Regions from separate parts of the Stenotrophomonas sp. KH_052 genome, predicted to be linked through region 2. Evidence: predicted binding sites of a transcription regulator. Region 2 holds the regulator's gene; the other holds the start of a gene.

Region 1 (7,750 bases), 810 kb from region 2:
GGCACGCGCAGCTTCCACCGCCGCGTTCAAGGCCAGGATGTTGGTCTGGAACGCGATGCCGTCGATGACGCTGATGATCTCGGCGATCTTCTTCGACGAGGCTTCGATGGCCGACATCGTGGTGACCACCTGGCCGACCACCTCGCCGCCCTGCGAGGCGACACCGTGCGCACCAATCGCGAGCTGGTTGGCCTGGCGGGCATGCTCGGCGTTCTGCTTCACGGTGGAGGTCAGCTCCTCCATCGATGCCGCCGTCTCTTCCAGGTTCGCCGCCTGCTGCTCGGTGCGCCGCGACAGATCGGTGTTTCCCGAGGCAATCTCGCCTGCCGCCAGGTTGATGCTGGACGCGCTGGACTGGATGCGGCCGACAATCTGCTTGAGCTGATCGACGGTGGCATTGCAGTCATCACGCATGCGCGCGAACACGCCATGGAAATCACCCTGCATACGCACGGTCAGGTCGCCGCGCGAGATGGCCTGCAGCAGGGTCGAGACCTGCACCAGGTTCTCGTCAGTGGTCTGCATCAGGCGATTGAGCCCGGCCACCATGTCGCGGAAATCATAGGCGAAGCGATCTTCGTCGCCGCGCAGGCTGAAGTCGCCTGCCGCAGCCGCTGTCGCCAACCGGCGGATCTCGCTGTTGATCGCCGACAAGCTGGACTTGGTTTCGTCCATCGCCTGGGTGATCGCCGCCTTCTCGCCGGGCAGAGGGTCCATGTCCACCGACAGATCGCCGCGCGCGTAGTGCTTCATCACCTCGATCAGCCGGTTCTGCACCTGCACGTGCGAGCCGACCAGCGCATTGGTCTCATGCACCATGCGCCCGTAGTCGCCGGGGAAGGCACTCTCGTCCATGCGGTAACTGAGGCTGCCCGCATCGTGCTGGCGCGCCAGCTCGCCCTGCGCCGCCATCACCGACTGCAGCTGCGCCTGCATGCGCTGCATCGACCGGAGCAACTGGGTGACCTCGTCATTGCCGGAGGCATCGACGCTGCTGTCCAGCCGCCCGTTGGCGATGCCATCGGCCAGCTTCACCGCCCCTTCCAGCGGACGGGTCAGGCTGCGGGTGATGGCCCACGCCGCCAGTGAACCCAGTACCAGGCTCAGCACGCCGAACACGATCGACAACGTGCCAGTCCAGGCTTCGGTCGACCGATATTCCTCACGACTCCGTTCGGTCAGCATTTCCTGATGCCGAAGCAGGGCCGAGATGGATTCGTTCCAGGCGGTGGCCAAGCCATGCTCGGCCAGCAGCTCCTTGGCCGCGCCGTCGAAATCACCGGCCTTCATCCGATCGTGTAGATGCTGGGTCGACGTATCGGTGGCCTTGCGTGCCGCGTCGATTTTCGCAACCAGGGTATCGCCGGTGGCATCACGCGGAATCTTGATGTATTTGGCCCAGATGCCGTCGTAGGTCTGCGACAGCTCCTGCGCCTTCTGATAATCCTTGTCGAAATCCTCGCCGCGCTTGATCACCATCAGCCGGCGGTGCATCAACACCGCGTTGTTGGTATCCAGCATGTCGTTCAACAGCCGCATCTTCACCATGTTGACGTCCACCACTTTCTCGAACTGGGCGGACTTCAGGTGATTTCCGTACAGCGCCAGGCCGACGATGGCCACGATGAACAGCAACAGCAGACCGAAACCGGCACCCAGCCGGGAACCCACACGGAGGTTTCGTAAGGCGAGCATCTCAATTCCCTTGATCATGACCGTACGATCGGTTGCGGCTCAGGCAAGGGAAACTTTATGGGTCGATATTACTGAATCGATCCAAAGCATTTAAACTGTGAGCGCAAGCATAAAAATGCAGTTGCGATTAACCGAAAAATAATTTTCAACGATTCATCACAACGCAACGATCGACTGAAACCAGACCGGCTCCGCGCCAAGGCCCCGCTCACGCTGCTGCATAATCTCCAGAGGTTATCTGTAGCGGACAGAACCGTTCCAGACGGGCTACAGACCACACATGACCCTTGTGCTGCACATCGAAGGCGCCTCCATAAACGATATCGCCAGCCTGTATGCGGAGATCAACCGCGTATTCATGGCCAGCGAGCACTGGCAACTTGGACCGAGCCTGGATGCGCTGGACGACCTGTTGCATGGTGGCTATGGCGCGCTGGCCGGGCATGGCCAGGCCAGGGTCATCTGGCGCGACATCGCGCACAGCCGAACGGCCCTGGGCGCGGATGCCACCGGCCGCTGGCTGCAGGCCAAGCTCGACGCACCAGGGCGCTTCAATACGCAAGCCATTGCCCGCCAACTGCAGGCGCTGCAACGGGGCGAGGGCCAGACCTACTTCGAGATCGTCATGCAGATATTCAACAGCCATCCGAACATCACACTCGTACCGGATTGACGGTATCGAACTCCATCCTGCGCATGCCCAGGCATCCGATCGACTCAGCGTGCCCGGCTGGCGAAGTAGCGGCTTGCCGGCTCACGGTACAACAGGAACGCGCAGTACAACGACACGCAGAAGATCGCGCCAAGCGTAAGAAACTCGAATGGGCCAGCGCTTTTCATATCGACCAGCTTCAGCACCATGGTCTCCAGGAACATGATGACGAACAGTGGGCGAACCCATCCCCAGCGCGCGAATATGCCCACCCCGATCACGATGCCCGCCAGTCCGTTGAGCACACCGGCAGTGACCAGCGCAGCATAAGGCAAGGAGTGGTAGAGGCTCATCCGCGCCAGCAATTGGTACTCCGGCACTTTCGGCCCATAGACTTCAAGCATGCCGTAGAGGGCCAAGGCGCCACCCACAATCTGGTAGAGCGCGACGATGTAGAGCGATGGCGGTGCTTCAACGGCGGCCTTGGCCTGCGGGCCTTCATGGGGCGCAGAATGTTGCGTCATCGCTCGCTCCTTGATTGTCGTGCCGCCAGCCTGGCCGCAGACCGGAGGCTACACCCCCGCTGCCGGGCTTGATAGCCCCAACCTTCGGCTGCGACAGCAGGCAGCCGACGCGCGACCCGTTCCACCCGTTACCATGGACGGCCCTGTACCAGCTCCGCTGCCGCCGCCCTCCGGCGCGGCCGGACGCCCCGGATTCACGAGCCCCATGTCAAAAGAAAAGTCCGCCGAACACACCCCGCTGATGAAGCATCACGGGCGCATGCTTTGCATCCGTATGTTTCTGAAAGATATTTTCCGGGACCGCGCCCACTGAGGGCTGGCATTGCTACACTGTCGCTACACGACTCTTGAACCGCGGCGCGGCTCATCGCCTCTTCCTTAGGGTCAAGTCCCGACCTCGCAAGGACTCCCAAGCGGCAATCGCTGGACGCGTTAGGGAACGAACCATTTCCACACTGAGCAGCCGCGTGGGCTGACCGAGATTCTGACAACGGCGCCGCCGCCGTTCGGCCCCTGAGCAGCCCATCTCGACTTCCATCATCGCCCGCCCCTCGCTCTTCATGGCCGAGAAGCGCTGCACGCGCTTTTTCCAGTGACCGAACTGCCGATCTCTTTCAATGCGACTCCAATGACCGAGACTACGGCGGCTTTGGTTAGAATCCGATTCGAAGGGCCGATTGTAGATCGAGCCCTAACGCCAAGAGACAGACGGGCTAGGCAGCCCATACAGGGGAAAACATGGATTTCAGCGTTCCACGAAACCGGCCATTGGCCGAGCTTCTTTCTCAAGCCGGCAGTGAAGATCTGGATGTCCTTGCTGACTTGATCACCGACAACGGCAAGGGGCGGCTCGCGCTCGATTCTGGCATCAAGGCGCTCATCGTTAAGCGAAAGGCCGAAGGGGCCCTTCAGTCGATTGCTGATGTCCTGGAAAAGGAGATCTGCGACTTCGGCGGCAACACCCTGATGAACACCTACAGGTCCTCCGGGGTCGAATACCCGGAGCTAGCTAAAGACGTTGCTAAAAAGCTGGGTAGCAAGATCCCAGAGGGCGCCGACGTCTATGCCCTCGAAGAGTTGGCCCTTGCGGGAGCCATCGGGAAATACTCGCCCGACGATGCAACTGCAGAGGGCGCTGGCGAGACCACGCCGAACTCGGTCATCGACAAGGTGGTGCAACAACTAGTTCAAAACGCAGGGACGGCAACAGGCTTGGCCTCCGCTGGTGGGGTCGCAGGCTTTGCATCCGCTTTGGGCGCTCGTGCAGCATCGTTTGTCGCGGGGCCTGTCGCTGTTGGGGCCGCGGGATACTCACTCTATGAAGCCACAGGCCCAGCATTCCGCATCACAATCCCGGCTGTTCTCCAGATCGCCAAGATTCGTCGCAAGCGGATCGACGCCGATTTCCAACACTATTGTGAGAGGCTGAAAGCATGTCTCTGATCAATGCAGAGCTGGCGCGTGATCTGCCCAAGCTCCAAGACATCCTTGCGCGTGTCGCTTCTGGGGAGCTGAACGTTTTTGGCGGCGTGGTGCGATACGCCGCGGGAACTGGAAAGGGGGGCCAGATCGCCGCGCACCTTGTATTCCCAAGCGACCCGCAGCAGGCCCAGCAGAGCATTTCCCAACTGCAGGCCGCCATGCAACAAAGTATGGGCAATCTTCAGGGCGGCATTGATGTCCTCCAACAGAGCATGGGCTCACTTCAGGCCCTGCAGATGGCAAACCTCGCCATGGCTGGCTTGAACCTGGCGGTCACAACCGCAGGCTTCGTCATTGTTTGTAGAAAGCTCAACAAGATCAGCGGCCAAATCGAGTCCCAGTCCGCTGGCATAGCCCAGACACTTCAGCTGGTGAGCGAGGCCCACGAGCGTAGCTTGCTGATGGATGAGGCGAGGTTCCGCGGCCTGGTCCTGGCTTGCCAACAGCACTTTGAGGAAGGCGACACGGAGCTCCTCAAGCACAAGATCCAAGATTTCCACGAGCAATACCAGTTCACCAAGCTGGTGTTGCAGCGCCACGCAGTTAAGGCAGCAAGCAACAACGAAGCTCGCTTGATTGATATCCAGGTTCTCCAAGACCGCCTAGTGAACCTTGGCCTGTTCCTCTCCCATATCCAGACCAAGGTGGGAGCCCGCGAGCGCGGGCAAGAAACCCTTCGGAACCTTGCGCAGGATCTGGAGGAACTCAACGGGAGCCGCGTGCAGGCCTTGACCTCGGATCGCCAGTTCGCTTTCAGCATCACCGAAGATCAGCTGAGCAAGGTGACTTCTTTCATCCAACAGGGGCAGCAAGCCATCCCTGCCCTTACCTACCAGGCCGACCTTCTCGCCCTCGAACACTTCGATGTCGACGCTGTGAACGAAGCGGCGACGACAGGAGAGATCGTGGTGATTGCGGCGTAGTCACCTGGATTGACTTTTATTTGATGCGTGCTATTAACTAATGAGGCATGCTTTCTTACCTCCCCATGCCTCATTAAGCCCCCACCCCCGGATGACTCGGGGGCTTTTTATTTTTTTCGCCTTGCGCTTTCCATACAATCCACTATCCCTGAATGCATCCAACGATCTTTCTGGGAGGAAAGCATGCAGTCCCGATTTACCATCACCGCCATCCTGGCTTGCCTGGCCTTGGCCGGGTGTTCGACCGTTCAACCCAAACCCAAGCCCAGCACCCCTTGGATCTACCAAACCCCTAAGCCGCACGGCGCCATTTACCGGTTCTTCCATCCGAAAAGTGAAAGGATGTGGAAAGGGGTTTCCCCAGCGCTGCGGGAAAAGGTTGAAGCCGTCCAAGCTCAACTCGCAGCAGAGGGCTACGACGTCCGCCCGGTCGAGGGCTACCGTTCGCCAGAGCGGCAAGCTGCGCTACTCGCTTCAGCTTCTAATGTCACGACGGTTGGTGCCTACAGTAGTTGCCACAACTTCGGCCTCGCATTGGATGCCGCCGTTTTCGTCAATGGCGAGCCGAGCTGGAACCTGGACGATGCCTATGTAATGGCCGGCTATCAACGCTTTGGCGAGCTGGCGGAGATCGTGGGGCTGAACTGGGGCGGCCGGTGGACCAACCCGAAAGACTATCCCCACGTCGAACTGAAAGCCGAGTGCGGCCAGGCCAAGTGGGCCTACCGGCAGGGACGCAAGCCGGGCGCGTTTCCTCCAGTGACCGGGACACCCTCTTCTGAAGTGCTGGCCCGGGCGCTGGCTCCGGCCTGGTGTCCTGCTGGCATGGAAACGGAGTGTCTGGCGTGGGGCAATGAAAACCGGATGGCCTGGAACTGGACGCTCCCGCGTCGGGTTTGTTTTGCGACCTTTCCTAACACATTGAAAAAGATCGGATGATCGCCTTGCGGAAATGAAATCGCCTGCTATGGATGAAGTATCAATCCATACTCGGAGGGTTTTCATGGCTTCGCTTCGCATTTCGATTTTGACGGCTTTGATGGGGGGCGCGTTGTTTTCCTCACCATCGTTTGCTCAAACCGCCACGGGGACCGGGGCCACGGCTTCGGACCCCAACTCGACGGCGACCGGGGAATACGCCCAAGCCTTAGCCCCGAATGCCACTGCAACGGGGGCCTATGCCAATGCCTCCGGGAACGGGGCCGTCGCCACCGGTGTTCAAGCCAACGCCTCTGCAGACAACGCAGTGGCGTCGGGCACGAATGCCCAAGCGTCCGGCGCGAACTCCATTGCGATGGGCCAAGCCGCGAATGCCACGGCGGTGAACGCCGTTGCGGTAGGCACGCTGAGCTACGCCGGGGGCGAAGCGGCCATGGCCCTAGGAGCGCAATCCGCGGCTACCGGCGTCCATTCCTTGGCGGCTGGTGTCCAGTCACAAGCCAGCGGGGACCTCTCGTTGTCGCTGGGCTACTTCAGCCGGTCGCGAGGCAACTCGTCGTTGGCTCAGGGCACCTTGGCAGAAGCCAACGCGGATCATGCAGTCGCCATTGGCTCCTCCACGGTCGCCGACGCGCGCCAGTCTGTCGCACTGGGCGCCGGGGCAGAAGCACGAGCGCAAGATTGCGTCGCCCTGGGCTCCCATAGCCGATGCTGGGCCAGCGACGAAGTCAGCGTGGGATCCACTTCTGAGGACGGAGGCCAGAGCACCCGCCGAATCACCAACGTCCGCGCCGGCACCTCGGACACCGACGTCGCAAACCTCGGACAGGTCCGTCAGGCGGCCCAAGCGCTGGGCGGCGGTGCCACGTTCGTCAACGGCAACTTTGTCGCGCCCATCTTTCAGTTCCGTAGTGGAGCCACCTACAACACTGTCGAGGCCGCTATGGATGATCTTGATGGTCGCTTGACTGTCCAAGAGCAGAATCCAGGCGGTGGCTCGGGCACGCCAGGCCCGCGTGGCGCAGATGGGTTGAGCGCTTACGAGGTGGCGTTGGCCAACGGCTTCCAAGGCAATGAACAAGTTTGGCTGGCAAGCCTGAAAGGGGAGCCAGGGGAACAAGGGCCTGCCGGCAACGATGGGGTGGATGGAACCGCCGGCAACGGCACGGGCGGCTCGACCGTCACGGCGGGCACCAACACCACCGTGACCGACAACGCCGATGGCACCCAGACCGTGGGCGTGGCGGACAACGTTCAGCTCTCCCAGAGCGGTTCGGTGAGCGCTGGATCGGTCACCATGAGCAGTTCGGGCTTCACCGTGGCCAACGGGGCGTCAGTGACCACCGCAGGCGTCAACGCGGGCAACCAGCGCGTGACCAACGTGGCTCCGGGGCGCATCGAGCGCGATTCGACGGATGCTGTGAACGGTTCGCAGATCTACGAAATGCAGCAGGTGTGGAATGACCGCTGGGTCGATACGGACCGCCGTTTGCGGCACCAGGATCGCCGGATCAACGGTTTGAGCGCCCAACTGG
Region 2 (7,750 bases):
ATGGCTTGATGACCACTTCCTCGCGCCCTCGCACCTGGTCCACGACCAGGCCGAACCGGGCTTCACCGGCCTGCAGCACAACGATGGTCAGCAGCGGCGAGGCGGCCGGGGTCACATCCAGCCATTGGCGAAGATCGACCAGCGCCAGGGTGTGCGAGCGACGGTCGAGCACGGCACGTCCGTCGAACCAGCCCAGCGAGGTGCGCGGCGCGTGCAGCACTTCCATCACACGTGCCAGCGGCAAGGCGTAGACGTCTTCGCCGGCCTGCACCAGCAGGGTCGGCAGGATCGCCAAGGTCAGCGGTACGCGGATCAGGAAGCGGCTGCCGCGGCCGAGTTCCGACTGGATCTGGATCTGGCCGCTCAGTTCGCGGATGCGCGACTGCACCACGTCCATGCCGACACCACGGCCGGAGATATCCGTGACCTGCTGCTTGGTCGAGAAGCCGGGCAGGAACACCAGGTGCAGGCATTCCTCGCTGCTCAGGCGGGCCGCCGCTTCCGGGTCGATCAGGCCCTTCTCGCGTGCCTTCGCGCGCAGCTTTTCCGGATCGATGCCGGCGCCATCGTCCTGCACCTCGATGCTGACGTAGTCGCCTTCCTGCTGTGCCGACAGCCGCACGTGGCCCATCCGCGGCTTGCCCTGGGCTTCACGCAGCTCGGGCGTTTCCACGCCATGGTCAATGGCGTTGCGGACCAGATGCACCAGCGGGTCGGCCAGGGCTTCGACCAGGTTGCGGTCGAGCTCGGTCTCGGCGCCGATCAGCTCAAGGTCCACTTCCTTCTTCAGCGAGCGGGCAACGTCGCGGGCGACCTTGGGGAAGCGCGAGAACACCTTGCCCACCGGCTGCATGCGGGTACGCATCACCGCCGACTGCAGGCGTGCGGTGGCGATGTCCAGCGTGGACACGGCGCGGTCCAGCTCTTCGTCGCGCAGGCGCGCACGCAGGGTCTTCAACCGATTGCGTGACAGCACCAGTTCGCCGATCAGGTTGACGATCGCATCCAGGCGCTTGGTATCCACGCGCACGGTGTGCTCGGCTTCGGCCAGTGGCTTGGCGGGCGGCTTGGCCGCCGGCGCGGGTGCGGCCGGACGCGGCGCGGGCGTCGCTGCTGCCGCCGGCACTGCGGCGACCGGTTTGGTGCCGGGTGCGGCGCCACCGTGCAGCTGGTCGAGCAGGGCTTCGAATTCGTCCTCGCTGATCAGGCCGTCGTCGGCCTTCTTTGCGGCCGCGACTGCGGTCGGGGCGTTGCCGCCGTGCAGCTGGTCGAGCAGGGCCTCGAACTCATCGTCGGTGATCAGGTCACTGCCACCGGTGATGGGCGCAGCGGCGGCCGCCGGCGTGGCGGTGGCGCCACCGTGTACATCGAACTGCGCGATCAGCTCGGGGGGCGCGTAGCCCGGTTCGGTACCCGAGGACACCGCATCCAGCATCGACTGCAGGTAATCCAGCGATTGCTGGGCGGCATCGAAATGGTGGGCCTGCAGCACCGCCTGGCCGGCGCGCGCGGCGCCGAGGGCTTCTTCGGCGGCATGGCACAGTTCAACCATGGCCGTCACGCCGAGGAAGCCGGCGCCACCCTTCAGCGTGTGGTAGCCGCGGAACACCGCATTGAGCTGTTCGCCGTCCTGGGGTGCCTGCTCCAGCGACACCAGCTGTTCGCCCAGGCGATCCAGGATTTCCTGCGCCTCGATGATGAAATCGGCAGTGATGTCGTCGGATACCGCGCTCATGCTTACAGCCCCAGGTCCGACAACAGGTCGTCGGCGTCGTTCTGCGAGACCGCGTGGCGGTCCAGTCCCTTCAGTGCCGGCCCGGCCAGTTCCGGGTCGGAGCGATGCTGTTCCGGCGGCAGGCCGAGTGCGCCGAAGCCTTCGTGCACGCGGCGCACGATGCCGACCACGCGACGGATGATCTGCCCGGTCAGGTCCTGGTAGCTCTGGGTCAGGGCGATCTCGGTCAGGTTGTGGCGGATGCGCTCGAGCTGCGCGTCCTGGCCCGGCTGCAGGCCTTCGGCGCGCAGCTGCTCGGTCAGGCTGCGGCATTCCTCGGCCAGGTCCAGGGTGCGGTGGGTGGCCTGTTCGGTCATCGCCACCACGTGGTCCAGGCGCGCACAGGCGTCGTCCAGTTCGCCGGCTTCATCGGGCACGGTCGGCAGTTCACCCAGCGCCTGTCCCAGCTCGCGGGCCAGCCGCGAAAGACCGCTCATCATCGGCTGCGTGCGCAGCGCGACCAGCCCGTCGATGCGCTGCCGCCACGCGGCTTCGTCACCGGACTCGAGTGCGTCCAGGGCTTCCTGCAGGCGCAGGGCGAGGGCGTTCCTGTCGACCGTGGTATCCATCAGGCGCTGGCCGCCAGGCGTTCGAAGATCTTGCCGAGCTTCTCTTCCAGGGTCTGCGCGGTGAACGGCTTGATGATGTAGCCGTTCACGCCGCTCTGGGCGGCTTCGATGATCTGCTCGCGCTTGGCTTCGGCCGTCACCATCAGCACCGGCAGTGTCTTCAGCTTGGCATCGGCGCGGATCGCCTTGAGCAGTTCGATGCCGGTCATCACCGGCATGTTCCAGTCGGTGACCACGAAATCGAACGGCTGGCTCTGCAGCAGCGACAGCGCGGCATGCCCGTCCTCGGCTTCGGCGGTATTGGTGAAGCCCAGATCGCCCAGCAGGTTCTTGACGATCCGACGCATGGTCGAGAAGTCGTCGACGATCAGGATGCGCATGTTCTTGTTCAAAGCAGAGTTCCTTTGTTGTTCAGTCCGGGCGGCCGGGGGCAGCCGCCTCGGGCATGTTCATTCTTCCAGGCCGGCGTCCGCCGCCTCGAAAATCTTCAGTCGACCACGCAGGCGCAGCACTGCCTGGCCGTGGATCTGGCAGACCCGCGATTCACTCACGCCAAGCACCGCGCCGATCTCCTTCAGGTTCAGCTCCTGCTCGTAGTAGAGCGACAGCACCAGCTGCTCGCGCTCGGGCAGGTGGCCGATCGCCTTGCCCAGCTCGCGGCCGAACTCGCCGCGCTCCAGCACCTGCTGCGGGGTCGGGCCACCCTGGGTGACCGTGTCCAGCTCGCCCTGGTCTTCGATGCGCGACTCCAGGCTCAGCACCTGGCCACGTGCGGCGTCTTCCATCAGCCTCAGGTATTCGGGCAGCGGCATTTCCATCGCCGCGGCCACTTCGGTGGCACTGGCGGCGCGGCCGCTGCTCTGCTCCAGGCGGCGGATGGTGGCGGCGGCATCACGAGCGCGGCGGTGGACGGAGCGGGGCACCCAGTCGCCACGGCGGATCTCGTCGATCATCGAGCCGCGGATGCGGATCGACGCATAGGTCTCGAACGAGGCGCCCTGGTCGGCGTCGTAGCTGCGCGAGGCTTCGATCAGGCCCATCATGCCGGCCTGGATCAGGTCATCGACCTCGACGCTGGCCGGCAGGCGCGCGGCCAGGTGGTGGGCGATGCGCCGCACCAGGTCCGAATGCTGGGCGATGACTTCGTTCGCCGCCGAGCGCTGCACTTCCCTGTACTGGGCTGCGCCTTTCATGCCGTCACCCCACGCTGCTTGAGGATGCGTTCGAGGAAGAACTCGACGCCGCCACGCGGTTCGGTCGGCGCCTGCCAGCGCGCGGTACGGCGCGCGATCTCGGTGATGGCCAGCGCGGCCGGGCTGGACGGATAGGCCTTCACCACCGGCTGCTGGCGCTGCACCGACAGGCGCAGCCAATCGTCCTGCGGCACGCAGCCGAGGTAGTTCAGCGAGACATCGGCGAGGAACTTCTCGCAGACACGGGTCAGCTTTTCGTACAGCACGCGGCCCTCGTTGGGATCGCGCACCATGTTGGCCACCACCTGGATGCGGTCCACGCCACGCTCGCGCGACAGCACCTTGATCAGTGCGTAGGCGTCGGTGATCGAGGCCGGCTCGTCACAGACCACCACCACGGTGTCCTGTGCGGCCTGGCAGAAGGTCAATACGCCATCGTTGATGCCGGCGGCGGTGTCCACCACCATGATGTCCAACTCGCGTTCCAGCTCGGAGAACACGTTGACCAGGCCGACGTGCTCGGCCGGGGCCAGCTCGGCCATGTGGCGGCGGCCGGACGCGGCCGGGACCACCAGCACGCCGTTCGGGCCTTCGACGATGACGTCATCCAGCGAGCAGCGGCCGGCGACCAGGTCGGCCAGCGTGAAGGTGGGGTCCAGGCCCAGGATCACGTCGATGTTGGCCAGGCCGAGGTCGGCGTCCAGCAGCAGCGTGCGCTTGCCCATGCCGGCCAGTGCCACCGCCAGGTTGGCGGACACATTCGTCTTGCCCACGCCGCCCTTGCCGCCAGTGACCGCAATGGTGCGCACAGGGCCGAGCGGCTCGCTGCGGGTGGCCGACAGCGGGAAGGTCTTGGTCAGCTTGGCGTACTCACGCGACGGCATGGTTCAACTCCGGGTTGCAGGGCATATCGGCCGCGCGGCGCAAATCTTCAAGGCGAAGTACGAGATTGGCTGCACTGGCCCGGTGCAGGTCCTCCGGAACGTCCTGGCCGTCGGTCACCCAGGTGATCGGCAGGGCGTGGTCCACGGCCACCGACAGGGCGTTGCCGAAGCGGCCGGTCTCGTCCAGCTTGCTCAGCACCAGGCCCTGCAGGTTGGCCGCGCCGAAGCGGCGGACCACCTCGTCCATGTCGCCGAAGCTGGTGTTGGCCGGCAGCACCAACAGGGTGCGGACCTGGCGGGCGGCACGCAGCCACTGCAGCTGGGCGGCCAGTGCGCGGTCGCGCGGGCCCAGGCCGGCGGTGTCGATCAGCACCAGCTTGTAGTCCTTCAAGCGTTCCAGCAGCTGGTCCAGGTCGGTGCCGCTGTTGGCCTCGTGCACCGCGATGCCGAGCTGGCGGCCGTAACCGTACAGCTGCTCACGCGCACCGATGCGGGTGGTGTCGGTGGTGACCAGGGCGACATCGCGCGGTGCGTGCTTCTCGGCGAAGCGCGAGGCCAGCTTGGCGATGGTGGTGGTCTTGCCGGCGCCGGTCGGGCCGACCAGGGCGATCACGCCGCCTTCCTCCAGCGGGTCGACCGGGGCGATCGGCAGCTTGCGCGAGATCAGGCCCAGCATCAGGCCGCGGCCGCGGTGGGCATCGGTCTCCAGCGGGATCTGCATTGCCACGTCGCGGGCCAGGCCAGCGTCGAAGCCGTACTCGTCCATCAGGTCCAGTGCAGTGGCGCGCACCGGGCAGCCACGCAGGCGCTCGTCGGTGAAGCGGTTCATTTCGCGCTCGATCACCTGGCGCATGCCGGCCACTTCCTGGCGCAGCTGTCGGATCTCGGCATCGTCCTGGGCGACCACGGTCAGCACCGGGGGCGGTGCAAGGGTCGGTTCCGGGGCGGCGTCGACGGTTGCGTCCGCCAGCGACGGTTCGTCGGCGAAGGTCTGCGACTGCGCATCGGCCACAACGCTGGCCGGCAGCGGCGGCGGCTGCACGGCCGGGGCCGGGCCTTGCTGGTGCTCGGCATGCGGCGGATCGATCTGGAAGCGGGCACGGTTGGCCGTCGCGATCGCGGCGGGTGTGGCGGCAGCGTCGGCGACGGCATCCGCGAACGGGCCGAAGGCCTGTTCCGCACGCGCCGGTTCGTTGACGGCAGCGCGGGCCAGGGTTGCGGCGAAGCCGGTGCTGCCGCGGGTCGGCACGATCTCGTCGGCGCTGTCCAGGGTGCGGCCGGTGGCACCGACGGCAGCGCGGGCCAGCGCGGCAACGGCCGAGGTGGTCGCAGCCACCGGCTCTGGTGCCGGGGTGGCACTGCGGCGACGGGTCACAGCAGCGATCACCGCATCGGCGGCGGTGCGCGGCTTCGGTGCCGGCAGCGGGGCGATGTCACGACGCGAGGCTTCCAGTGCGCGCTGCACGGCACTCTCATCGTAGTTGGCGGCGGCGACGATCTCGATGCCTTCCTCGATCCGGCGGTTGGACAGGATCACGGCGTCAGGACCATGTTCCTTGCGCACCAGGTTCATGGCCGAGCGCATGTCGGCGGCGACGAATCGTTTGATTTTCATGCTGTGGTCACGGGACGAAGACGGCGGGGTGGCGGTCGGAGAACTCGGGTGGTCGGTGGTCTGCACGGTGCGGGTTCCCCTTGGTATCTGTCTGTTGCGTTGGTTCGAAAGTGGTGTCTGTTTTCTGGCGCATCGGAGGGCGGCGTCAGCTGATCGTTCCGACCAGCTTCAGGCGCTTGTCCTCCGGCACCTCGCTGTAGGCCAGGACCGACAGCGACGGAACGCTGTGGCGGACCAGGCGGGCCAGCGCGGCGCGCACCGGGCCAGGTACCAGCACGACCGCGGGCTCGTTGCGCGCTTCCTGCTTGCTGACACATTCGGCCAGGCTCTGGTGCAGTCGCTCAGCGAGTCCGGGTTCCAGCGCGGCGCCGTTGCCCTGCGTGGACTCCTGCAAGACACGTTCCAATTGTGGGTTGAGCGTGAACACCGGCAGCTCCGCCGACATTCCGGCGATCTCCTGCACGATGAAACGACCCAGTGCGGTGCGCACGGCCGCAGTCAGCACGGCCGGGTCCTGGCTGCTGGGCGCGTGTTCAACCAGCGCTTCGGCGATCTTGCGCAGCTGGCGGATTGGAATGCGCTCGACCAGCAGGTTCTGCAGCACGCGCACCACCGCCGACAGGGGCAGTGCCTTCGGCGTCAGATCTTCGACGAGCTTGGGCGCGCTCTTGGCCAGGTTGGCCAGCAGGTGCTGCACTTCTTCGTGGCCGAGCAGTTCCGGCGCGTGTTCGCGGATGAGGTGCGAGAGGTGGGTGGCGACCACGGTGGCCGGATCGACCACGGTGTAGCCCAGCGTCTCGGCCTGCGCACGCTGGTGCGGCTGGATCCAGGTCGCGTCCAGGCCGAAGGCGGGGTCCTTGCCGGCGATGCCTTCCAGCGCACCGAGCGCGCTGCCCGGGTCCAGCGCCAGCTCACGGTCCGGATGGATCTCGGCGGTGGCCACCGGCACGCCGTGCACCAGCACGCGGTAGCCATTGGCCGGCAGTTCCAGGTTGTCACGGATGTGCACCGACGGGATCAGGAAGCCGACGTCCTGGGTCAGCTTGCGGCGCACGCCCTTGATCCGCGCCATCAGTTCGCCGCCCTGGTTGCTGTCCACCAGCGGGATCAAGCGATAGCCAACCTCCAGGCCCAGCGGATCGACCGGGCGCAGCTCGTCCCAGCTCAGTTCGGCGGTGGCCGCGGGTGCGGCCGGACGGCCCAGTGCAGTGAGTGCGGCGGCGTCACTGCTGCCGGCGGTGGCATCGGCAGCCGGCAGCTTGCTCTTCCGGTACAGCTTCCAGGCGATGAAGCCCAGGATCGCGGCCAGCGTCAGGAAAGCGACGTTGGGCATGCCCGGCACCAGGCCGACCACGCCGAGGATGCCGGCGGTGATCGCCAGCGCACGGTACTGGCCGAACACCTGGCCGCTCATCGCCTGGGCCATGTCCTGCGAGCGCGAGGCGCGGGTGACCAGCATCGCCACCGCACTGGAGACCAGCAGCGCCGGCAGCTGCGCCACCAGGCCGTCACCGATGGACAGCAGCGTGTAGGTCGCAGCGGCATCGCCGAACGGCATGCCATGCTGCAGCACACCCACGGCCAGGCCGCCCAGCATGTTGATGAACAGGATCAGGATGCCGGCGATGGCATCACCACGGATGAACTTGCTGGCACCGTCCATCGCGCCGTAGAAGTCGGCTTCCTCGCGCACTTCCTCGCGGCGCAGCTTGGCT

Evidence for each region. The regulator FliA, encoded in region 2, starts transcription of late flagellar genes. The targets are predictions, from matches to a motif close to TAAAGTTTNNCNNNCNNNGGCCGATAA.
Region 1: the regulator FliA is predicted to act here: its motif matches at 1,727-1,753, upstream of AC3ITW_RS06370 (methyl-accepting chemotaxis protein).

The regions. Positions count from the first base shown of each region.
Region 1 covers NZ_CM174475.1:1,379,076-1,386,825, reverse strand. Annotated here, with positions in the region: gene AC3ITW_RS06370 (methyl-accepting chemotaxis protein) at 1-1,695, opposite strand, end outside; gene AC3ITW_RS06365 (barstar family protein) at 1,976-2,368, shown strand; gene AC3ITW_RS06360 (hypothetical protein) at 2,413-2,871, opposite strand; gene AC3ITW_RS06355 (YaaW family protein) at 3,610-4,314, shown strand; gene AC3ITW_RS06350 (hypothetical protein) at 4,305-5,276, shown strand; gene AC3ITW_RS06345 (M15 family metallopeptidase) at 5,460-6,215, shown strand; gene AC3ITW_RS06340 (YadA-like family protein) at 6,280-7,750, shown strand, end outside.
Region 2 covers NZ_CM174475.1:2,192,803-2,200,552, forward strand. Annotated here, with positions in the region: gene AC3ITW_RS10185 (chemotaxis protein CheA) at 1-1,735, opposite strand, end outside; gene AC3ITW_RS10190 (protein phosphatase CheZ) at 1,738-2,343, opposite strand; gene cheY (chemotaxis response regulator CheY) at 2,343-2,735, opposite strand; gene AC3ITW_RS10200 (RNA polymerase sigma factor FliA) at 2,793-3,536, opposite strand; gene AC3ITW_RS10205 (MinD/ParA family ATP-binding protein) at 3,533-4,420, opposite strand; gene flhF (flagellar biosynthesis GTPase FlhF) at 4,407-6,035, opposite strand; gene flhA (flagellar biosynthesis protein FlhA) at 6,181-7,750, opposite strand, start outside.